Regions from separate parts of the Lactobacillus sp. ESL0791 genome, predicted to be linked through region 2. Evidence: predicted binding sites of a transcription regulator. Region 2 holds the regulator's gene; each other region holds the start of a gene.
What was found. Region 2 encodes Rex, which represses fermentation and respiration genes when NADH is low (regulators of the CRP and FNR family bind a similar motif). Its sites were predicted from a motif close to TTGTGAANTANTTCACAA; they were not measured.

Region 1 (6,044 bases), 230 kb from region 2:
ACGTTGAATTTTTCACAAACTGCCAAAAATGTTAATTTAACCCAGCCGGCAGTAACTCACGCCATCAATAAATTAGAACAAGATCTAGGCTTTAAATTATTTAACCGCAGCAAGCGCACTGTAGAGCTGACGGATGGCGGTAAAATTTTACATGACAACGTCCAGTCAATTCTCGTCAAATTAGATTCAACAATTGAAAGTGCGCGAACAGCGGAAGAAAAAGAATTTTCAGCCTTAGCAATCGGCTACACCAGTACCTACTACGAAATCAAAAAATTTCCCGAATTAATTAACCAATTTAATAGGCTGCACCCCACTTCCCGCCTATATTTGGAAAATTTTGATCACAATGTTTTAAAACAACATTTATTAAGCCAGCAATGCGATATTATTTTCTCAATGCAGGATATTATCAATTCACAAAATATTAACTTCATTCCGCTGATTAAAGGGCAATTTGCCTGTATTGTGCCTAATGATAATCGACTTGCTGACCGCAAATCCCTAAAGATTTCCGACTTAGAAAATGAGACAATGATTTTCTTTAATGCCAATATCTGCCCGCCGCGACAATTCAAGCTCCAACAGCTGATTAAGGAAGAATGTCCCAACGCTCATTACCTATATTCTGATTCGGTATTGCTGTGCCACACCTTTGTCAAAGGCAACCTCGGCATTGCTATGATGGTGGATTTAGCCAGCGTTAAAGATTCACCTGATTTTAAAGTCATCCCATTAGAATATCCAAATGAATATCCTTATGTTTATGGCCTGTCGTTTTTAAAAAATAGTATTAACCCCACTATCAAAGAATTTATTCCCTTCGTCATGAAGTACTTTATTTAACCTTTCTTCTACACTAAAGGCCCTCAGCAATCATCTGCTGCGGGCTTTTTAGCATGCTATCTTATTCTAAACTATTACTTATTTTATCTTATCTAGTGCATCTTTAACTGCATCTTTCAACCCACGCGTTGTGCTGGACGCACCCGAAACCGCGTCAACATCGTACGTATTCTTGGCAACCATTTCATCAGGTAATTCCTTAATGGCTTTCAAACCGTAATCATCGGATTCGGCTTGTTTCAAAACCTCGACGTTTTGCAAATTTTTCTGATCGTCAACAGTTACTCGGACAACAATCTCGTCGCCCATCCCAGTATTTGACTTACCAATATACTGATTCTTACCAGTTGCAAAATTGTCTTTTTTGATATCTGAAGCTAAGGAAACTTGTGGTTTAACCGCTGTCTCTGCATCAACTGTAACCTGATCATTCTTAACTTTAGCTGCATTTTCACCAGCAATTTTACCGAAGATCAAGCACTCGGCCAAGTTGCCACCGCCTTGGTACTGGTTAGCGCAAATGCCACCAAGTTCACCAGCAGAATACAGGTGCGGAATTGCTTGCCCTTTAACATCCAAAACTTCAGCTTGCGCATTTCTTCTCGGACCACCTTGAGTATTAAGCATTCCTTGCTCCATTTTTACTGCATAAATTGGGCCAGCAACAAACGCTCTGAGCGTTGTTGGATCACGATGAAATTCAGCATCATTCTTGGCAGCGGCTGCCTGATTAAAGGTATCGAAGGTTTCCCGTAAAACGGCCGGATCAACCTTAATCTTACCAGCCAATTCTTCAACGGAATCAGCTTTAATAATATTTTCTGTATAAGGAGCATATTGACCGATGAGCTCATCGCTATCAAGTTCCTTTTTCTTTACCTCATCAAAAATCAGATACGGATGTTCCTGGTTCATCGGCACCTTCCACTGACCGTGGTTCTTAATATGACCGTGACGATTTTCCTCAGCCTCATTAAAGTACCTGGTTCCATCATCACCAATCACAAACGAGCTGCCATTTGAAGCAACAACATTTTGCGGTCCAACTAGTAGTCGACCGCGTTTACCATCTTCAACAGCAAAAGCCATTCCATGAAACAAACCAACAGATTCAAAATTATGCATGTGCCACATATCGGCGCCAACTTCTTGAGCCATCTTGACTCCAGCACCCTTATTATACATAGTGCCTACTGGCGCAAGTTTCTTAGCTCCTAAATAGTCTTCAATCATCTGTTGATTATTTTCAAAACCACCAGTAGCAAGCACCACACCATTCCTAGCTTCAATCTTGAGCAGTTCATGGTCACGCTCAATGACAACACCGACAATTGCCTTAGAAGTAACATCCTGAATCAATTCCTTAGCAGGTGTATTATATAAAACCGCAATTTTATCCTGTCGATCAACCACCTGCTGTTTGAGGTTTTGCCACAAGGCAGCATCAAATAGTCCCTTATGAACAGTGGTAAAATCATAAGACTTAACACCATCATATTCTGGATATTCCCAATATCCACTCTGCATTTGTGGTAAATATTCCCGCAGGCTACACGGCTTTACGCCAAGATACTTTTGCACATAATCACGCATGTTAACCATCCCATTAACAAAAGTATCAACCATCTCTTCATCAAGTGTCATCGGTGCCGTCAATTTTTGATAATATTTTTTCATCTCGGCAAAATCATCGCCGCTACCGATTAATTGGGCTGAATACCTGGTATTTCCACCCTCATGACCTTCCGGTGCGGAATCAACCATTAAAACCTTGGCACCATTATCAGCAGCAAAACGCGCGGCAGTTGCGCCGGCACCGCCAAAACCAAGCACAACAACGTCATAACTTGCATCATAGTCAATTTTCGAATTTACAATCATCACTTACCTCATCTTTCACAATCAGTGACTTAATCACGATTACTTATATTCTGATTACTGATCATATTATATAATCTTAGTCTTCAATATATTAAACGCTTTCTTTCACTTAACAAAAATTTATCATTTGTGCAAAAATTAGCAATTTACTGCAAAAGAAAATCCCTAATTTTTCAAGATTAGGAATTTTACACAATTATATAAACTCAAATAGTAAATTCGTTTTAATTGGAAGCACCACTAGTTGTATCAGTAGCAGGCTCAACAGGTTTTTCTTCTGTTTTATTATCCTTTAACACCGTTAAGTTTTCACGTCCCTCAACTAAAAACGGTGTATCTTTCATTAAAAGCAGGTCTACCAACGCATCAGGGAAAGCCAGACTCTGTGCTGATTCGCGTGTAATTTCTGTTCGAATTTGCTCGACATTGCCCGTTTTAATTTTTTCAGTAAATTCAGGTTCAACCAGTGATTCCCGCCCGATTGCAATAATGTCGCCGTGATTTAAAGCATCTAATGCATCATCAGCAGTATGAACGCCTGAAGAAATAATAGTTGTCACACGATCGCCAACAGCCTCTTTAAGCATTTGACCATAGCTTTGCGAGCTGCCTTCAGGACCAACATCATACTTACTAAAAAGTGAATAATGGATGTAGTCGATCCCCAAATCAGCAAGCTTATTTGCCAATTTCAAACCATCTTCCACAGAATAGCCCTTAGTCGTGGCCAAATTTGCAGTCATCCGACTCGGCATATTTTCTTCGGGAGTCATTCTAAAGCCAATAATAAAATCAGGCTTAATTTCAGCAGCTTTTTTGACGGCTTTGACAACAGCTAATGGAAAGCGCATCCGCTTCTCAAGACTGCCACCCCAATTATCAGTCCGCTGATTATAAAGCGGTGAGAAAAATTCATGTAACAAATACCAATTAGCACCATGAATCTCAACACCATCAAAGCCAGCTTTAATAACCCGCTTGGTCGCAGATGCAAAGTCATTGATAACATTTTCAATATCTTCTTCGCTCATTTCCTTTGTAGGAACCCCATCAGAGTCTGTCGTCGGTAATTTGCTTGGTACTTGAACAAAGCCGTATTTAGCCGCAGTACCTGAGGCTTGCTTACCAGCATGATGAAGTTGAACAATCGCTTTATTGCCGTCTTTTTTCATTATTTGCGCTAATTTAGTCAGCCCTGGAAGAAATTTATCATCGTTCAGGCCCAATTCGTTATCATAAAAACCATATTCCGAAACATAAGAAGCACCCGTTATCAATAAGCCTTGTGCTTTTGACCTAGTTCCAAAATAATTTAATGCTGTTTGACCAACGGTCCCATCTTTTTCTCCATAAAGCGACAGCATCGGCGACAAGGCTGTTCTAGCAGGAATCGTTACCCCGCTTCTCTGGAAAGTTAAGGGTGTCAGTAACTTTTGATATTTATTAGTCATTTTACAAAACCTCATTTCTATCATCCAAATAAATATATACGTTCATACTATTACAAACATTCATAAAATTGCAGTATGTGTCTAAGATCTTAATTAATTATTTAAAAAGAGATAAAATTCACAAAACAAAGAAAAATAGAAGAAAAAAGAACGCTAAAAACTCGTTTTAGCGTTCCTTTCGTAATGAAAATTTTTTACTTTATCTTATCCAGTGCATTTTTAACCGCATCTTTCAAGCCGCGGCTTGTGTTGGAAGCACCTGAAATGGCATCAACGTCATATGTATTCTGCGCAACCATTTCGTCGGGCAATTCCTTAATTGCCTTCAAACCATAATCATCAGATTCGGTCTGTTTCAAAACTTCAACCTTCGTTAAACTCTTCTGGTCATCAACGGTTATTCGCACAACGATTTCATCACCCATACCGGTGCTTGATTTGCCAATATACTGGTTTTCACCAGTTGCAAAATCTTCTGTCTTAATATCAGAGGCTAATGAAACTTTGGTCTTAGCAGAAGTTGCCGTTTGCCCAACCGCATCATTTTTAACTTTGGCCGCATTTTCACCAGCGATTTTACCGAAAATCAAGCAGTCAGCCAAGTCAGAGCCCCCTTGATACAGGTTTGACATGTTGCTGCCCAACTCACCAGCACCATACAAATGTGGAATTGGTTTCTTATCAGGCGTGAGAATTTCTGCATGTGCATTTCTTCTTGGGCCTGCTTCCGACCAGCCGATCGTCTGCACCAACAGAGCTGCATAGTAAGGACCAGCTTCCGCAAACTCCCGCAAAGTTTCCGGTGCGCGGTGGAAGGCATAGTCATGCTTATTCTTAGCGAAGAAGTTAAATTCATCAATCGTCGACTGTAATTTTTCGGCAGGGACAGACATCTTTTCTGCTAATTCTGGAATTGAATCAGCCTTAATAACATGGTTTAGCGCCTTATTATCAGGGAAAGTTGTGATTTTACTAATTTCATCATATTTTGTTTGATCAAAAACAAAGTACGGCTTAATCGGATTAAGCGGCTTATACCAAGAACCATGATTTTCCACATAGCCTTCGCGTGCCAGCTGGTCTTCCTTAAAGTAACGTGTGCCGTCATCGCCAACCGTAAAAATACTGCCAGTATAGAAAGTTGGGTTGCCCATGTAAAATGGTGCGCGTTCCATATCAGGCTCCCAGAAGGCGAAGGCCTGCTGCATCCCGCCAGCGGCATACATCGACATGTGCCACATATCGGCACCAACTTCGTGTGCTAAGTCAATTCCTTTACCCTTATTATACAAACCACCTAGTGGCACCAATTTATATGAGCCAATGTAGTCTTGAACCATTTGCGGATTGTTTTCAATCCCGCCGGTAGCCAAGACGATACCATTTTTAGCATGAATATTGACCAAAACGCCATCTTTTTTGATTTGCGCGCCAACAACCATGCCGTCTGCAGTCTGCAAAATGTGTTCAACCGGTGCTGAATACCAGACATCAATCTTGTCCGCACGGTCTAAAACATTCTGCCGCAGCACATTCCACAGCGAAGCGTTAAAGATTCCCGGCGCAAGTGTAATCATGTCATAGCTGCCTGAGCCTGGAGCATTGGGGTGATCTGCCATATTGCCATCTGGCGGCAAGCCCAAAACTTCCGTTTTGTAACTGTGAGTAACTGGCGCACCCAAATATTTCTTGAAGTAGTCCTTCATGTGCGTTATTCCGTGAACAACCACTTGCTCAATTTCGGGATCAATCGTAAAATGCTGTGCCAGATACTCATAATACTTTTTGTAGTCTTCTTCACTAGAACTGTAACCAAGAAGTTGACCAGCATACCTGGTGTTGCCGCCCTCGTGGCCTTCCGGTGCG
Region 2 (6,044 bases):
AATTGTGCCTTTGTGTAATTATCATATTTTTCACCTAAAACCTATTTTAGCATATTGCAGGCAAGTATCAGGCAATAAAATAGGTGTCAGCAAGGCAATCACGGCAAAAAAAGACTAGCGCAGAAATAAATCTTGGCTAGCCTTTGCTATTTTAAATAGATTTTCTTTTATCATTTGCGCTTGGCGGCTTAAGCAAACCTATAAGACCAGCATCCATCATAATTAATCCAGCACTGATCCGTTGCTCAGTAATCATGGTCAATATTGCTCCGCAAATAAGCGTAATACCAAGGACTTAATCCCATTTTTGCGCTTGCGTCATCTTTTCTTTAATGACTGCTTTTTCTTTAGCAATTTTTTTATTAAATGAGCAAATAAAAATTAGTAAGCCGAGGACAACAAAAATGCTTAAGGAAATATAACGAAAGTTTCCTTTTACAGTAAGATAATACACAATGCCGATAATAATTTGCAGTAAGGCAAAGACTTGCAGTGCTTGTTTCTTGGTTAATTTGTTTACAAACATAGTTCGCACTTCCTTTAAAAATATGTAGCTAAGTATAATCTTAACCTGATTTTTTACAAGATAATTGTTAGGTTACTATTTGTATAATTAATCTTTAGGGAGCTAAATCTGCCCTATTGCGAATTGTGAAAAATACACTGGTTCTACAAAGCTAGTTTTGTTTCTTGTGGTTTCTTTTAGCTAAAGTTTCGTTGATTTTTTTAACTCGGAGATAACTCATCAGTATCAGGACGATCCAGACAAAAACATAAATAGTAATGAAAATAAGCCAGAAGATAACTGAATGCAGGGCCAGCACCAGTTTGCCTTCATAAGCGGTGGCGGCAAGGACAATTAATAAAGTAAGGCCAAAGTGTAGTAGCAGCCTAACAATAGGGAAGTTGTCAGTTTGCAGAATTTCCGACAGCATACCGATTAACGCGCTCATTACAATAACTGTCAGAATATTTTTTTGACTGGGAAAAGTTGCGGGCGTTTTAAACAATAGGAGCATCAAATATGCAAATGCGCCAAAGCCAATCCCATAAATTGCTTCCGATAATATTCGTTTCATCTGGGCCTCCTATATTCCTAAAAAATTCATCAAGTCTTTGACGTATTTGCGGCTGACACTGGTACGAAAATCTCCGGTTAGTTTGGCGGTTAGGTTTCCGGAAAAACTGTCTTCAAGAGCCAGCAAATGATCGACATTAATGATTGCATGTTTGGAAATTTGTAAAAATTGTTCTGCGGGTAATTTACGGCCAAAGTTTGCCAATGTGTCTTTAGCATGAAAAATTCCGTTGGTCGTGTAAATTAGTAGTGCCGCATTATAAATATCAACGAAAATAATCTCGGCAGTTTTGACCATCAAAATCCGCTCGCTTGTTTTAATAGCAACAATGCTGCTTTGCCTACCTTCATTATAATTGTCCAAATAGTGTAAAAGTGCCTCAACCTCCGGGCTTTTTTCGGCAGCCTTGATAACTATAGTTGGTTCATGAGCATCAACTTTTGCATCTTTTTCAAAACTTACATGCACTTTCATCACTCCTATGCTTTTACTTTTTGCAATAAGTAGTCAACTAGTAGTGCGGCAAACAAAATGCTTATGACAACCAAAAATGTTTGCTGCAGCGTTAATAGATGGTTCCATTTTAACCGGATTCCCATTATTTTGGCAAATTCAGCCCGCATGGGTTGAGCAACGGAATTGCCGACTAAAAGTTGGCGGTAAATAGATGCAACATAGGTTCCAGGTGTTAACTTCATTAACAGCTGCGCAAATTTTGGCAGGCTGCCTAGTGGCAGGTATGCACCCACGAGGAACCCGGATGCCGTGCCGATAATCGTGCTGAATTGTCCTAAAGTTGCATTGGTCTTAATAAAGTAAAGAAGAAGATCGTTTAGAAGTACAGCCAAAATTGAGCTTAGAATAATTATCAGGCAAATTTGCAATAAATTATGCCAAGGGAAATTCAGATTATCAGTAAGATGGAAGTAAACCACCATGCTGATTAGCAGAACTAATTGTAGGATAATACCGATGATTGTGCTGCTGATTAAATAGCTGAGGTGAATTTGCCAATTTGAGCGCTTAGTCAAAGTCAAATCGGCCAAGACATTGGTTTCGCGGTCACTGACGAGCACGGCCAAACCACTCAGCGTGGTTGTGATACTGGTAACTGCCAGCGTGCCGCCGATTTGCCAACGATCTAGCAGTTGTTTGGAATTTGGTAGCTGCTGCCAGCTGGTTTGAAAAGTCTTTTTTAAAAAGACTACGTACAAAACAAAGGTAATCAGTGCACCTAGTAAAGAGAAGAAAACACGCGCATGATTTCTAAAGTATAGTAGTAAATTTCTTTTACATAAGTAAAACATTATTTCATCTCCCAACCAGTAATATTCATAAAGGCGGTTTCCAGACTTCCCGGTGAATAGGAAAAATCACTTAGATTTTCGTTCACAAGCAGCAAAATATTTACTGCCGCAGCTGCACTTTTAGGTGTAAGCACAAGTGCAGCTTTTTCTTTTTTAAAGGAAATTTGCCTTTCATTAAGAGTTGCTTCTAATTTGGCAAAATTTCCGCTTAAGCGCAGTTCATTTTGCGCATTTGCAGCAACTATTTCTTTGGTTGTGCCGCTGGCAACGATTTTGCCTGAATTTAAAATGTAGGTAAAATCGGCTCGACTGGCTTCTTCAAGGTAGTGGGTCGTCAGCAAAATTGTTAGGTTTTCTTTTTCCTGTAATTGCAGCAGTAGTTTCCAAATGGCAGTGCGGGTCTGGACATCAAGACCGGTTGTGGGTTCATCCAAGAATAAAATATCAGGTTTGTTCAGCAAGGCACGGGCAATGTCGACGCGCCGCTTTTGGCCGCCGGATAAACGGCCATAACGCTGGTTAATAAATTTTTCAAGTCCTAGTTGTGTACCTAAAAGGCTAATGAGTTTTGGGTCAAATTTAGGATACTGGTGTGCGCGGATGAGCAAATTTTCCTTAACCGTTAATTCGTTATCGAGCACGCTATTTTGAAAGACCACACCAATTTTAGTGTATGGCTGCAAATTAATTGTGCCGCTGCTGGGAGTACTGATGCCGACCAGCATATTGATGAGGGAGGACTTGCCGGCACCATTTGTGCCCAGCAAGGTTGTGAAACTGCCCTGCCTGATTTGCAGATTGACTCCATTCACGACAGTTTTATCGTGGTATTTTTTAGTTAAATTTTTTGTTTGCAATAACATTATTGAACCTCTTCCTTAAGTGCTGGTTTTAGATTAACAATTTTGCGCAAACTAAGAAATAAAATGCCGACAAATGGTTGAAATGGGTAGATAAGTGGTTAAATTTAGCAGTTGAGTGGTTTTTGACTTAAAAAGGTCTATAAAAATGATAAAATCGGGTAGTTTGTGAAAAAAATACTTGCAAAAGTTCCAACATTACAGGTAAGATAGTATTAATCGACGATTCCAATTCACAAGTAAAAAATATATGGAGGCTTCTGTAAAAATGGAAAAAATAAAAATCCCTACGGCAACGGCAAAAAGACTGCCGCTATATTACCGCTATCTCGTTATCTTGAATGATGCAGGTAAAGAAAAGGTATCTTCAACTGAATTGTCTGAAGCGGTTCAGGTTGATAGTGCATCAATTCGGCGCGACTTTTCTTATTTTGGTGCTTTGGGGAAACGCGGATATGGTTATGATGTAAAAAATTTGTTAGCCTTCTTTAAAAAGATTTTGAATCAGGATACTTTAACAAATGTTGCACTGATTGGTGTCGGCAACTTGGGTCATGCTTTGCTGAATTATAATTTTAAGCGCACTAACAATATCCGCATTTCTTGCGCCTTTGATATTAACAAAGCAATTACCGGAAAAATATTGTGCGGTGTGCCGGTTTATGATATGAGTGAACTAAAAAAGCAAATTACTGACCAGCAGATTGAAATCGCGATTTTGACGGTTCCATCAGATACGGCACAAAAAACGGCCAATGAAATGATTAATGATGGGGTGAAGGGGATTATGAATTTCACACCAATCCGCTTGTCAACACCGGCCGGCATCCGCGTGCAGAATGTTGATTTGGCAACAGAACTGCAAACCCTAATTTATTTCCTGGATTCAGAAAAAGAAAATAATAAGTAAAAAATATGAAAGCAGTTTGCATTAGCAGATTGCTTTTTTTGCAATTCATAATATAATTAAAGTAACAAAATATTAAAATCATTATTCTTAATTATAATGAAAGACAAGTGGTGAATGAGATGGATAATAGTAAGAAACGCCGAATTTTAGAGAATATTTTTTGGTTTGGACTGGTATTTTTAGCCATTATTTTTTGGCAGAAAAATGACTGGAGCAATTTGTATTTGATCTGGTCAGTTCTAAACTTTATCTTATCGTTAACGGAACTTGTTTTGTTTCCGGTGGTGCGGGATTCCCTGCCTCAGCAGTTAATCAATGACCTTGGCAGTTGTTTTGCAATGCAATTTGTGCCGCTATTAGGCACTTTCCTGCCAATGGATACGGGCAGGCATCTGCAGGAATTCTATATTATTCTTAGTATTATGCTAATAAATATGGTAATTATTACTGTTGGTGATCTTGTTCAGGATCGAAAAATGACGAAGGAAATGTCAAAGTAATTTAATGGTAAAAGTGTTAATCATAAAATTTAAGAAAGCGATCTTTAGGTATATAATAAATCTAAATATTTTAAGAGGAGAAAAATCATGAATTTAAAAAAGACACTTGTTAGTTTAGTTGCTGCAGTAGGGATGCTTTCTTGTGGTTTAATGCAACCGCAAAAAGCTGCCGCAGCGATGAATAAGAATCAAGTTATTAATATTGTTAAAAAAGATGCCAGCAAAGTAACTAGCGGGAAATTAAATGCTGATATGAACTTTAAAGTTGCGAAGCAACCAACCACAATCAAAGCAGATGGCGATTTTGGCGGGAATCCGCTAGTCAGTCATATTAATTATTCTATTAATACTGACGGCAAGACCCAGAATAATGAAATGTGGATTGATACAAAGAACAAAGTTACTTACACTAAGCATGATGATGCATGGGTTAAAAGTGCTACGTCTAATGATGCAATGCTTGATTCTGTGACTAATTCGGCTCTGTCCAAGAAAAATAGCAGTTTCTATAAGCAACTGGCTAAAAAGGGTAAATTGACGCGGGATGGTGATTCTTACGTACTGACTGCTACGATTAACCAAAAGAAGCAGCTCAAGAAACTATTTGCTTCGATGGCAAAACAATATTTGAATCAAGGGCAGTATCAGCAGCTTGAGAAACATTTTAGTTTTGGCCTTTATCATATTAAGGTAACGGTTACCGGCGAAAAATTAACGTCTTACCAAGTTAAGTTCTCAGCTAAATACGGCAAAACATATTCTTTGGCTGCTACAGTTGCAGTTTCCGATTTTGGTAAAAATAATCAATTGGCAATTCCGGCAAATGTTCTTGCTGCCGCTCAATTACCAGCTGCTGTTCCATATAAATAATTGACAAAAAGCTTGATAAAGCGACAATAAGAGCGAAGTTAGCACTTGAAACAAAAAAGTGCTAACTTTTTTCTTGCTTTTTTTTCTAAAAGAGGTTATTATCATAGATGTAAGTTAGCACTTAGCTAATAAGAGTGCTAATCATCAAAAAGAGATTTAAATGATATAGGAGGGACAAACGTGTTACAACCAATTGGTGATCGCGTGATCGTAAAAGTTAAAGAAGAAGAAGAAAAAACTGTAGGTGGAATTGTTCTCGCTTCTAATGCTAAACAAAAACCAACTGAAGGCGAAGTCGTTGCTGTTGGTGAAGGTGCTCATAACAGTGTTGGGGATCTAATCCCGTTAACTGTTAAGAAAGGCGACGTTGTTTTATACGATAAGTATTCTGGCACAGATGTTAAATACGATGGTGAAAAATACTTAGTTCTTCATGAAAAAGATATTTTAGCAATTGTTAAATAAGTAAGGAAGAATATAAAAGATGGCAAAAGATATTAAATTTTCAGAAAATGCAA
Region 3 (6,044 bases), 1.7 Mb from region 2:
CACTCGAAGAGTTTCCGGAATTAGACGCACCGCCACTTGAGCTGCTGCCACCGGAGGAATTTCCTGGATTAGATGAACCACCACTTGAGCTGTTGCCACCGGAGGAATTTCCTGGATTAGACGCACCATCACTGGAACTGCTGCCACCGGAGGAGTTCCCAGGCTTTACTGTCTCGCTATTGTTGTGGCTAGAGGGAACTGTTTTCTTTCTAATTGCTGCATTCTTAGCAAGAATATACTTGCCGTTACCTAAAAAGTAATACTTTTTACCCTTAATAGTCTTGGTACCGTAAACTATAACCTTTTTACCCTTTTTAAGTATTTTATTGCCGATCTTTTTGCCTTCGTGGTTATAAAGAGCAGCAGTTTTGGTAATTTTAGCGTTCTTAGCTAATTTGACTCTGGTAACCGGTACGTATTCACCATGGCCGATGTTATAAAACATTTTTCCCTTAATGATTTTGGTACCGTGAACTTTAATTTTTTTGTTTTTTTCTAAAGCTTTTTTATTAACAAGCTTACCATGTTTGTTGTACAGATAGGCCCTTTTAGTAACTTTAGCGGTTCTGACTGCAGCTTTTACTGTTTGTGTAGTATTAATTTTAGCGGCTTGGGCGGTTTGCATACTGTCCGTTAAGACTAAACCACTTAGGATACTAGCGATAGTTGCGCTGCTGACAAGTACGCTACGCTTATTTTTTAAATTCATGATTAAGCCTCCTATATTTTATATAAGTTTTCAGTTATTATTTTAATTTTAAATTTAATTTATTGCAATAGTACATTGGAAATAATTGGATAATTAATTATGTTCTATAATAAAAATTGTTATCTATCAAAAAATAATATTCTTATCTTATTGTTATTTATGAAGAGGAAAAATCTAATAAATTAACCGCTTGGCTCGGTAAATAAATCTAAGATATTATTTTATTTGTATGATTCAGGCTCATAATAAATTAAAATTATTTATTTTAACTAGGCTTAATTTAGCCGAAAGCTAAGCTCAAGTCATTAAAGTTAGCTCAATATTAGATCAACTGAAAGTCATCAAAAAGTTGTAAACATATAGATTTATAAATTTTCGTTATTAAATAGCAATAATAAATATTTTTTATATAAAACAAGTGGTTGATCTGATGTGAATGCAACCACTAAAATAGCTTTAGTTGCTAGTAAAATTTATTGGGGAGAAAAATGGCTAAACTAATTTTTTCAGACATTGATGGTACTTTACTTAATTCGGATTTACAGGTTACGCCAAAAACACGCATCGCGCTTCGTCAGCAAATAATTGCTGGCAATGTCTTTATTCCCGTATCAGGACGAATGCCCCAGGCAATCATGACGGCTGCTGGGCAAGTAATGAAAACCTGTCCGATGATCGCATATAATGGTGCATTAGTCATAGATGAAATGGGTCGTCCGCTAAGTTCACAATTTATGACCGCAAAGCAGGCACTGGAAATTTGTCAGTATGTTGAAGAAAATGCTATTGAAAGCTGCTCGTGGAGTGTTTATAGTGGCAATGACTGGTATTGTTCAATTCATAAAAGTCAGTTGATTAGGCAGGAAGAAAAAATAGTTGCGGTTCAGGCTAGACCGAGCTCTATCGCTGAAATTAAAAATTTACGCGGTGTCCATAAGGTTTTGATATTGGGTAAGCCAGAAAAACTTGATCAGATGAAAGATGAATTACAGCCGCGTTATCCAAAACTTTGTTTGATTAAATCAGCACCTAATTTGCTTGAAGTTGTGCTTAAGGGAGTATCCAAAGGTGACGGTATCAGGGTAATGGCGCAGGAATTTAACGTCCCGCTTGAAGATTGCTGGGCTTTTGGCGATAACTATAATGATGAGGCAATGCTTAAAGTAGTGGGGCATCCGGTCTTGATGGCGAATGCTCCAAGCGAGTTAAAGAAAAAGTTTAGAGTGATAACTTCGGATAATAATCATGATGGAATGGCAGTAATACTAAATAAACTAAAATAATTGTTGCCCTCTAAAAATATTAAGAATGAGTGGATAGTTAATCCCGTTGATAATACCTTGTAGCGTTATGCTAACAGGGTGTTTTTTTCCTTTATATCAAAAAAAGACAGAATTTACTGCCTAAGCTTAAGTAATAAATTCTGTCATAATTATTTCTTTACGTTTAAAAATTGATCAACAATTTTTTGAATTTTATTCTTATTCTTTTTTAAAAAATCAATAAAATCAATAATTTCTGGTGAAAATTGTTGCTGGGAATCATAAACCAAATATACCTGCCGTGTATTTGGCGGCAGTGTTACTTTGATTTTATGGATATCAAAACCACTAAGATAAATGGTGTTAGCCACTATCCCTACGACATTATTTGTTAATACTTGACCTGTAATAGCTAGCTCATCATGCAAGCGATTGATAATGTTTAAGTCAGAGGCATTTGCCAAAAGTGCATTAGTAACGTCTTTACCAATTTGAATTTTTTGGGAATAGGTAATAACAGTCTCACCGTGTAATTCTTCAGGGGAGATTTCAGTGAGTTGAGCCAGATCATTGTCTTTAGAAACAATGGCAATAATTTCTTCAGTGTAAAGCGGAACATAGGTAAAGGAACTATATTCGGGAACAAAAGAGCAAATACCAATGTCATACCACCCATTTTTAATTCCTTCACAAATTTGGTATGAAGGATTGTCATGATAAATAAAATGAGGGGCAACAGTACTTTCTTGTTGAAATTCTTTAGTTAGATACGGTAATAATGTCCCGATAGCTGTGGGAATAGCAGCGATATTAATATTACCCTGATCTTGACTAACTTTTTGCTTGATTTCTTTTTTTCCATTGTCCAGAACATTTAATGAGTTAATAACAGTATTGTAAAAAATACGACCATATTTCGTTAATTGAACATATCGGCCAGAATGTTTAAATAATTTACAATGTAATTCCGTTTCTAGCTGTTTTATTGAAACGGATAAAGTAGGCTGGCTAATGAACAAACTGTCTGCTGCCTTGGTGTATTGTCTTTGTTCGGCTAGTTCACGAAAATAATAGAGTTGATTCAAATTCATAATTTTAACCTCAGAAGCAATAATTGCTTAAATAGCTCACGGTTAAATACTATTTCTTCTTTCAAAAAAGCGCTTTCGTTTTTATTTATAAACATATAGCTGAATTTTATAGCACTTTTAAACTGTATGGTTATTAAGTTATGAGCGATAGTCAACTATGAGCTTTTCGATATTTAAGTGATAAAAACATTGTGATTTGCAAAAATATTGTTATTTAGATTTATAAATATTAAAAAAAATAATAGTTACGACTTTGTTATCAATTTTACAAACTTAATTTTTGCTTAGATAATGAATCTTGTCAAGATGAAATACGCAAAAATTTGCGTAATAACACTAAATTATTAAAAGGAGACTATTATGTCTGAGCAAAAAAAGTTGCACACAATGCCACCGTATGAAGAAACACCGATTATGCATAAGGCAAAGCCGGGTGAGTCGATGTCTGATGAAGATTTTCAAAATTATTTGAAAGAGATTAGACACCTGGCACAAAACGAATTTGATCGCATGACGCCATACATTGAAGAAAACCGGAAGTTTCCTAAAGATTATTTTCCGATTGCGATTAAGCATGACCTGTATCGTTTTGCTTTACCTAAGCAATATGGTGGTTGGGGATTAAGTGAAAAACAGATCTTGCAAGTTCAGGAAGAATTTTCTAGGACGCAAGGTGGTATTAGAATGCATTTGCATCATGCTTCTGATATGAATTGGCGAATCTTGGATAACTTTGGTAGCAAAGAACTTAAAGATAAGTATATGAATAAATTTCAAGATAAGACAATTTTTGCCAATTTTGCTTTAACTGAAAAAAGCGGCGGTACCGGCGCTGATTTGCATACTTTAGCAGTTAAAGATGGTGATGATTGGGTAATTAATGGTGAAAAAACGTTGATTTCTCACGCCGATGTTGCCGACTTTACATACTTAATTGTTGTTACCGATCCAGATAAGGTTGGTGATGAACGGTTATCTGCATTTTGGGTACCAACCAATACGCCAGGATTTGAAGCAAACGAAATGCCTTTAATGATGGGGTGCCGTGGTGCCGGACACGCTGATCTTAAATTTACTAATATGCGTATTCCTGACAAATATATGTTAGGGAAACGTGGTGAAGGGATGAAAGTGGCTATTTCATCACTGTCACTTTCACGCGCTCATATTGCTGATTCCAATTTAGGAATGGCACAAAGAATGTTAGAGATGTCAATTGCATATGCAAAAGACCGTGTGACTTTTGGCAAACCGCTATGTAAACGGCAATCAATTATTTTTGAAATAGCTGATATGGGTTCACGTATTCATGCATTGCGCCTAATGCTTTGGGATATAGCAAAAGATTATGACGAAGGTAAGGACATTACTAAGAAAGCATCGATGGCAAAATTAGAAAGTATCAATACCGTTAAGCTTGTTTCTGATTACATGATGGAAATATTCGGCGGAATTAGCTACTTCCAAGACAACCCTTACGGTCCAGCTGAACGTTTGTACCGTGACTGTCGTGCTATGTGGCTTGAAGAGGGACCACGTTCAGTTCAACGGTTAACTGTGGGACGCTTGTTAATTAAAGATGGTGGTCATACGCCAATTACTAGTCTTTAATTTTAAGTAATTAAGATTGATATAGTAAAAGGAGGTTGAATTCAAAGACAAGAAGTTTTTTGATTTGACCTTCTTTTTAATTAAATATAGATAAATTTGGAGATAAATATTATGGCTAATGAAATTTTAAAAGGTATAAAAGTTATTGATCTGACACAATTTTTAGCAGCACCAACTGTTGGTCGAGTATTAGGCGAATGGGGGGCCGATGTTATTAAAGTTGAAGCTCCTAAGGGTGATGCTGGCCGTACACAAGGCGCAGTATTTGGAATGAAGTATGAGGATGACGAAAACCTGGGCTTTGATGTTTCAAACATGAACAAGCGCTTTGTGACACTAAACATGAAAACTGAGGAAGGAATGCAGGCATTTAAAGACTTGCTCAAGACCGCGAATGTGTTTTTAACTTCAGTTAGAACCAAAAGTTTGGAACACATGGGGATTACTTGGGAAGAATTGCATAAAGAATTTCCTAAATTAGTTTTTGCTCAAGACCGTGGCTACGGAGAATTTGGTCCTAAAAGGGATGCTGCCGGTTATGACGCTACTGCTTACCAAGCTCGAGGTGGTGTTCAAGGAACCACTGTAGATAAAGGCGGCAACCCATATAATCCGGTAAATGGCTATGGCGATTTTCAAGTATCGATGACGCTAGCTGCAGGGATCTGTGCTGCCTTACTTCAAGCACAGCGGACCGGTCAGGGTGATAAGGTTACTGTTAATTTGAATCATGCGGCAATCTTTATGCAAAATATTGCGATGGTTTCTGCGCAGTATGGTAATGAATATCCTAAGAGCCGTAAAGAAGTAACCAATCCGTTCAATGATACTTACAAAACTGCAGATGATCGCTGGTTTGTACTTTGTGTTCCTGAATATGACCGTGACTTTGACAAAGTTATGCACGACATTGGTCGGGATGATGTTAAAGGTGATGCGCGTTATAACAAAATGGACACGCTAAATGCCAATGGTACAAGCAACGAAGTAATTGCGATTTTGGAAGATGCATTTAAGAAAAAGCCATTAAAATATTGGATCGATTTATTTGGCAAAGAAGATTTACCACTTGAAGCATGTCAAGTTCCGGAAGAAATTTATCAGGATCCGGAAGCATTAGATAATGACGAAATTAGATTGATGGAATTCCCGTCTGGTGCCAAACGGTTTATTCCGACTAATCCAGTTCGTTTTAGTTCTCAAGGTAAGCCTAAGCTAACTCCTTCGCGTGCTCAGGGCTCTGATACCTGTGAAGTTTTAAAGGATGATTTGGGCTACAGTGAAGAAAAAATTGCGCAAATGCTAGCTGATGGAGCTGCATACGGAGTTCATCATCTCGGTGAGCCAATTAAGTAAAGGATAAGGATAGAT
Region 4 (6,044 bases), 1.5 Mb from region 2:
AATAAAAAGTCCATTGGACTTCTTTGATAGAATGTAATTACTAACAAAACTTTCTAAAAAGAAGTTACCAATGAACACTTTTCGTCAATTAAATTTTCTATTACGCTTTACTTAGCGCATCGTTTACGGCTTCTTTAAAGGCTCTACTCGTGCTTGATGCCCCAGAAACAGCATCGACATTGGCACATTTAGCATCTTGCACTTCTTGAATTAATTGGCTAATAGCTTGCTCACCGTAATCAGCTGACTCGCTTTCTTTTACAACCTCAACTTTAACGGGGCGCTTTTTCTGATCAACTGTTACTTTCACTGCAATTTCATTACCAATTCCGCTAGTTGAGTGACCAATATATTGGTTAGCACCTACTTCGTATGATTCAGTTACTTGAGATTTTGCAGTGCTAAGTTGCAATGGCACCAATTTATCAGCACGTAAGTCATCTTTTGACTTTGCAGCATTTTCACCTGCAATTTTACCGAAGATTAAGCAATCCGCAAAATCACCCCCACCATTATATTGATTAATATTTACATGTCCTAATTCACCGGCTTCATATAAATGTGGTATAACGCGGCCTGCCGTATCTAAAACTTCCGCTTTTTCATTTCTACGTGCGCCACCCTGGGTGTTAAGCATTGTATGCCGCTTGGCTAACGCATAAAATGGGCCTGACATAGAAATCTTTTCCATAGTTTCTGGATTACGTCCTAATTGATAATCGCATTTTTGCTCAACAAAGAAGTTATAATTCTCAATTGTTTGTTGCAGCACTTGCGAATCAACACCTATCGTGTGAGCTAAATCTGAAATAGTTGCAGACTTAACTGCTGTATTTAATATTGCTTTTTGCAAATTATCATTATCAGCTTGCATAAACTCATCGTATTTCTTTTGATCAAAAATCAAATATGGATGTTGCTGAACCGGCAGAACTCTCCATAAGCCATGATAATAAGTGTGTCCATGACGTGACTTATCATCTTCTGGCAAATATCTGGTACCATCATCACCAACTGAAATTAATGATCCTTTAAACATTTCGGACCAGTTATTAATCTTAAAATATGCTCGCTGACCACCTGGAATAGAAAAACTAGTAGGAGTACCCGGTTCATAGTTATTCATGTGCCAAAGACCTGCACCAACTTCAATAGCCATTTTAATACCGTCACCTTTATTGTAAAGAGTTCCATAAGGTATTAGATTAGTTTCACCGAGATAATCTTGTATCATTCGGTCATTATTTTCAAATCCGCCTAAAGCTAATATGACACCATTATTGGCTTTAATATTAAGAAGTTTATCAGCATACTTAATTTGTACACCAATAATAGTTTTATTTGCTGTTTGTAGTAAGTGTTGTGCTGGTGCTTTGTAAAGTATGTCAATGTGACTTGACCGTGATATTACATTTTTCCGTAAAATTTTCCACAGTGCAGAATCAAATACTTGAGGATGAACTAATAAATCATCACCTGTTTCGCTGCCAGCAAATTCAGGAAATTCAACTGCTTTAAACGGCAAAGTTTTGTCATTTTTAGCATCTAAATTCTTTTTTACGCTATATGGTTCACAGCCTAAATATTTACGAAAGTAATTGGGCAAATCAACCATGCCGTGAATAAATGTATCCAGTACCTTTTCATCCAATTCAAGTGGTGAAGTCATTTGCTGATAATATTTCTTAAGCTTATCAAAATCATCACCTGTTTCAACAATTTGACCAGCATAACGAGTATTACCGCCTTCATGACCTTCTGGTGCACTGTCTATAAGCAAAACTTTAGCATTATTGTCAGCTGAAAATCTTGCAGCAGTTGCGCCAGCTCCACCAAATCCAATTACAATTACATCATAAACGGCGTCCCAAGAATTTTTATCGTAGAACATAATTACGCTCCTTTTTATAAAATAATTTTGACTAAAAATTTCAAATATATTATAGTGTATAATTTCACATATTTAAAGAATAATTCTACTCTTTTGATTAAAAATCAAGATTAATATGGAAGCTAATAGATTTTTATATACAAACTATTATGTGTCTGGGAAAAAACTAGCTTCTTGGACAAAAAAATATAGATCAAGAATTCCTTTTGGGAAAAACTTGCTCTATTTTTTTGAACTCCAAACTTTCTTTAAGTGGTATTACGGAAATTAACAGGAGGCTATGGCCTCTTTTTTGTATTTTTAAAGCAAAATAAAATCCTGTTAATAAGATACCATAAGGTACTCATCAGCAAGATTTATTGTACAGCCTTCTTTTTTCTTTGAAAATTACTTAATTAAACTATTGACTTATTCTTACTTATGGTTTAAATTAGTCAATAATTAAATAATTATGAAACGAGGCAAATGACCTTGTTTTTACTGACTAATTTGTTTTAGTTATGGAGGCACAATAATGAAAGAAAAAGTAGAAAATCTGGATTGGAATAATTTAGGGTTTCAATATCATGACTTACCTTATCGCTATGAGGCGAAATATAAGGATGGCAAATGGGGTGAAGGAAAGTTAATTACTTCTTCAACTATGGAATTATCTGAATGTGCGGAGGTTTTACACTACGGACAAGAAATTTTTGAAGGCCTGAAGGCTTATCGACGTAAGGATGGTAGAATCAATCTGTTTCGTCCGGAACAAAATGCTCACCGCTTTACACTGTCTGCTGGCCGTCTGGCCATGGAACCATTTCCTGAAGATGAGTTTGTTAATGCGGTCAAGCAAGTAGTTGAAGCTAATAAGGAATTTGTGCCTCCTTACGATAGTGGTGCCACTTTGTACATTCGGCCCTTGATGATCGGAACTTCTAAGGTTATTGGCGTGCAGGCAGCAACTGAATATACTTTTCGCGTCTTTGCTACACCGGTAGGCGCCTACGTCAATGGTTTAATTCCTGCAGCTTATCAAGTTAGTGATTATGACCGTGCAGCTTATGCGGGTACCGGCCGTTCAAAGACTTCTGGTAATTATGCCAGCAGTTTATATCCATCGGTTGAGGCGCATAAAGAAGGCTTTGCTGATTGTTTGTATCTTGATCCGCGTGAACACAAGTACATTGATGAATTCGGTGGTGCTAACTTCTACGGTATTACAAAAGATGGTCAGTTTGTCACACCAAAATCTAAGTCAATCTTGGTATCAATTACTAAGCGTTCGCTTTTGGAATTGGCCGAGAAGCAAGGCTTGAATCCGGTTGAAAGAAAGATTACTTTGGAGGAAGCCTTTGACTTTGCTGAAGCTGGGGCCATGGGAACCGCGGCCGTCATTTCTCCGGTTGGTTCAATTACTTATAAGGGCAAGAAGCATGTCATTTACAGCGAAGAAAAACCAGGCCCGATCACAACCAAACTTTATAATGAATTGGTTGCAATTCAGTACGGTGATACCGAAGATAAATATGGTTGGACGCAGACGTTAGAATAAACGACAATAACTTATTTAGAAAACTTCAGAGCTTGAATACAGACTCTGAAGTTTTTTGTTTGCACTAATTTTTTGTAAGCTAAATATTATGCAGAGCATCATTTTTTACCTATAATGGTGAATATTACTTATAAAAAGTAGGGAGGATGTCAAATGAGTAAACCAATTATCGGAATTGCTGGCTCCGAAATTATTGATGATGGAGGAATGTTTCCTGGCTACCGGCGCAGCTATGTTAACGAAGATTACGTAGATTCGGTTGTGCAAAATGGCGGCCTGCCTTTAATAATTCCGTTTACGGAAAATGATGAAGTGATTAAAGCGCAGCTGGAGCATGTTCAGGGCCTGATTTTGTCGGGTGGACATGATGTTGACCCGCATTTGTATGGTGAAGAATTGTTACCAAAAATTGGTAAAACTTGGCCGGCCCGTGATCACTTTGACATGTTGCTGTTAAAGTTGGCTGAAGAAAAAGGACTGCCGGTTTTGGGGATTTGTCGAGGTGCACAAATTATTAATGTTGCTCATGGCGGCAGTTTATATCAAGATGCTTCTTATAGAAAAGAATTAACTTATAAGCATGAACAGGGTCATACGCCAAGCCTGCCGACACACGGGATGCAGGTTAAAGCTGGCAGTAAGTTAGCACAGATTTTAGGTAAGACCGACTTTATGGTTAACTCTTTTCATCATCAACTGATTAAAAAGGTAGCATCAGACTTATCGGCAGTTGCTAAAGCACCCGACGGTGTGGTTGAAGGAATCGAAAATCAGACTGGCACGGTAATTGGTGTTCAATGGCATCCAGAAATGCTGCACCGTAATCCGCAAATGTCATTTATGAATAATCTTTTTAAATTTGTAATTGACAATGCAAAGTAGAAGGGGAAATGTAATTAATGGGTGAGAGTAAAAAAACAGGAGATAAATTAGGATTTTGGTCAATTGTCTTTTTGGCAATTAATTCGATTATTGGCTCCGGCATTTTTTTGACACCGGGAAGTGTAGTTAGTCAGGCCGGCAGCAAAGCAATTTTGGTTTACTTCATTGCTGCCTTGATTGCTGCCGTTTTCGCTGTCTCATTTGCTGCGGCGGCAAAATATGTTACCAAGTCGGGTGCATCCTATGCTTACTCAAAGGCAGCTTTTGGTGACAATGTCGGGTTTTACATGGGCGTTTTGCGCTACTTCTCGGCAAGTGTTGCCTGGGGCGTGATGGCTGTCGGTGTAATTAAATCAACCATCTCAATCTTTGGCGGTGATCCGAATAATATCGTCAGTGTCACAGTTGGTTTCATTGTCCTAATGTTGCTCATCACAATTATTAATTTATTTGGTCAAAAAGTTGTCAAGTATGTCATGAACTTGGCAACAATTGGTAAGTTGGCAGCATTAATCCTAATCATTGTTGCCGGTGTTGTCTTATTAATCACAACTGGAGCTTCGCATAATTTAAATGCGGTTGACCAAATGACGCAGAATGGGCAAAAAATTGTTCCGACTTTGACCACAACCGGTTTTGTCATGGCCATTGTTTCAGCTTTTTATGCTTTCACGGGTTTTGAATCTGTTGCCTCTGGTTCCGGTGATATGGATAGGCCGGAAAAGAATCTGCCAAAAGCAATTCCGCTAGCAATCTTGATCATTGCGGCGATCTATATGGGTGTGATTGCGGTAGCGATGATGCTTGACCCGCGGGCATTGATGACGACGAAGCAGGTGGTCGCAATTGCGGCAATTTTTAAAAATGAAATTTTACGCGATGTTATCCTAGTTGGTGCGCTTATTTCGATGCTGGGGATTAATATTGCTTCCAGCTTTAATGCACCGCGGATTTTGGAAGCAATGGCCAAAGAAAATCAGATGTCAAAAGCTTTGACCAAGCGTACAAAAAACAACTTTCCGATTCGGACTTTCTTTATCTCGGTTGGACTGGCAATTTTAATTCCGATGGCCTTTCAATATGATATGACAAACTTGATTACATTAAGTGCCATGGTCAGATTCTTGGGCTTTATCGTTGTGCCGCTGGCAGTAATCAAGTTTTATCGCGGGACCAACAGGGAAAAAGTGCTGAGTGCACCAAAGAATGTTTGGACTGATGTGGTGATGCCAATCTTGTCGATTATTCTGGTTATTTTCCTATTAATCGAATATAACTGGAAGGTACAATTTGGTGTAGTCGTTAATGGTCAAGTTGTTGGCATTAACTGGTATGCAATTATGATAATGATCTTTGGCTTTATTGTATTGCCGCTTTTAATGTTTTGGCTGTCCAGAGCTGAGCGGAAGAATGGAAAATAGAAAATCAACGATTAAATTTATGAATCGTAATTCTTTCAAAAGTGAAATAATTTAACCATAATAAACCCCCGAAGTTAGTTTTCCTAATTTCGGGGGTTTATATTAACCTGTGTTAATTATTTTCAACCAGGTTGATCTTATTTATTTGTAAGATATTTAGTTACAGCATTAGCTGCATTTCTTCCAGAATAGGCACAATAACCAGCGGCTGAACCACAAACATTTGGTCCATAGGTATCACCTACTAAATTACCAGCTGCATCGACACCAACGGCATATAAACCGGAGATTGGGTCACCGCTTGCTTTAAGAA

Region 1: a site for Rex is predicted at 2,855-2,872, ahead of PT285_RS01950 (FAD-binding protein). Genes of this name have one in related genera too.
Region 3: a site for Rex is predicted at 3,316-3,333, ahead of PT285_RS10910 (acyl-CoA dehydrogenase family protein). Genes of this name have one in related genera too.
Region 4: a site for Rex is predicted at 1,944-1,961, ahead of PT285_RS10170 (FAD-binding protein). Genes of this name have one in related genera too.

What each region holds. Positions count from the first base shown of each region.
Region 1 is NZ_JAQTHU010000001.1:391,107-397,150, reverse strand. It holds gene PT285_RS01955 (LysR family transcriptional regulator) at 1-846, shown strand, start outside; gene PT285_RS01950 (FAD-binding protein) at 925-2,727, opposite strand; gene PT285_RS01945 (NADH-dependent oxidoreductase) at 2,952-4,178, opposite strand; gene PT285_RS01940 (FAD-binding protein) at 4,373-6,044, opposite strand, start outside.
Region 2 is NZ_JAQTHU010000001.1:619,879-625,922, forward strand. It holds gene PT285_RS03035 (hypothetical protein) at 296-526, opposite strand; gene PT285_RS03040 (DUF3021 family protein) at 678-1,079, opposite strand; gene PT285_RS11375 (LytTR family DNA-binding domain-containing protein) at 1,089-1,547, opposite strand; gene PT285_RS03050 (ABC transporter permease) at 1,559-2,386, opposite strand; gene PT285_RS03055 (ABC transporter ATP-binding protein) at 2,386-3,249, opposite strand; gene PT285_RS03060 (redox-sensing transcriptional repressor Rex) at 3,515-4,156, shown strand; gene PT285_RS03065 (hypothetical protein) at 4,276-4,656, shown strand; gene PT285_RS03070 (DUF6612 family protein) at 4,744-5,526, shown strand; gene groES (co-chaperone GroES) at 5,707-5,991, shown strand; gene groL (chaperonin GroEL) at 6,011-6,044, shown strand, end outside.
Region 3 is NZ_JAQTHU010000001.1:2,358,213-2,364,256, reverse strand. It holds gene PT285_RS10925 (SEC10/PgrA surface exclusion domain-containing protein) at 1-709, opposite strand, end outside; gene PT285_RS10920 (Cof-type HAD-IIB family hydrolase) at 1,198-1,992, shown strand; gene PT285_RS10915 (LysR family transcriptional regulator) at 2,142-3,062, opposite strand; gene PT285_RS10910 (acyl-CoA dehydrogenase family protein) at 3,423-4,673, shown strand; gene PT285_RS10905 (CaiB/BaiF CoA-transferase family protein) at 4,785-6,029, shown strand; gene PT285_RS10900 (acyl-CoA dehydrogenase family protein) at 6,043-6,044, shown strand, end outside.
Region 4 is NZ_JAQTHU010000001.1:2,139,954-2,145,997, reverse strand. It holds gene PT285_RS10170 (FAD-binding protein) at 101-1,891, opposite strand; gene PT285_RS10165 (branched-chain amino acid aminotransferase) at 2,406-3,428, shown strand; gene PT285_RS10160 (gamma-glutamyl-gamma-aminobutyrate hydrolase family protein) at 3,582-4,310, shown strand; gene PT285_RS10155 (APC family permease) at 4,328-5,731, shown strand; gene PT285_RS10150 (FAD-dependent oxidoreductase) at 5,869-6,044, opposite strand, start outside.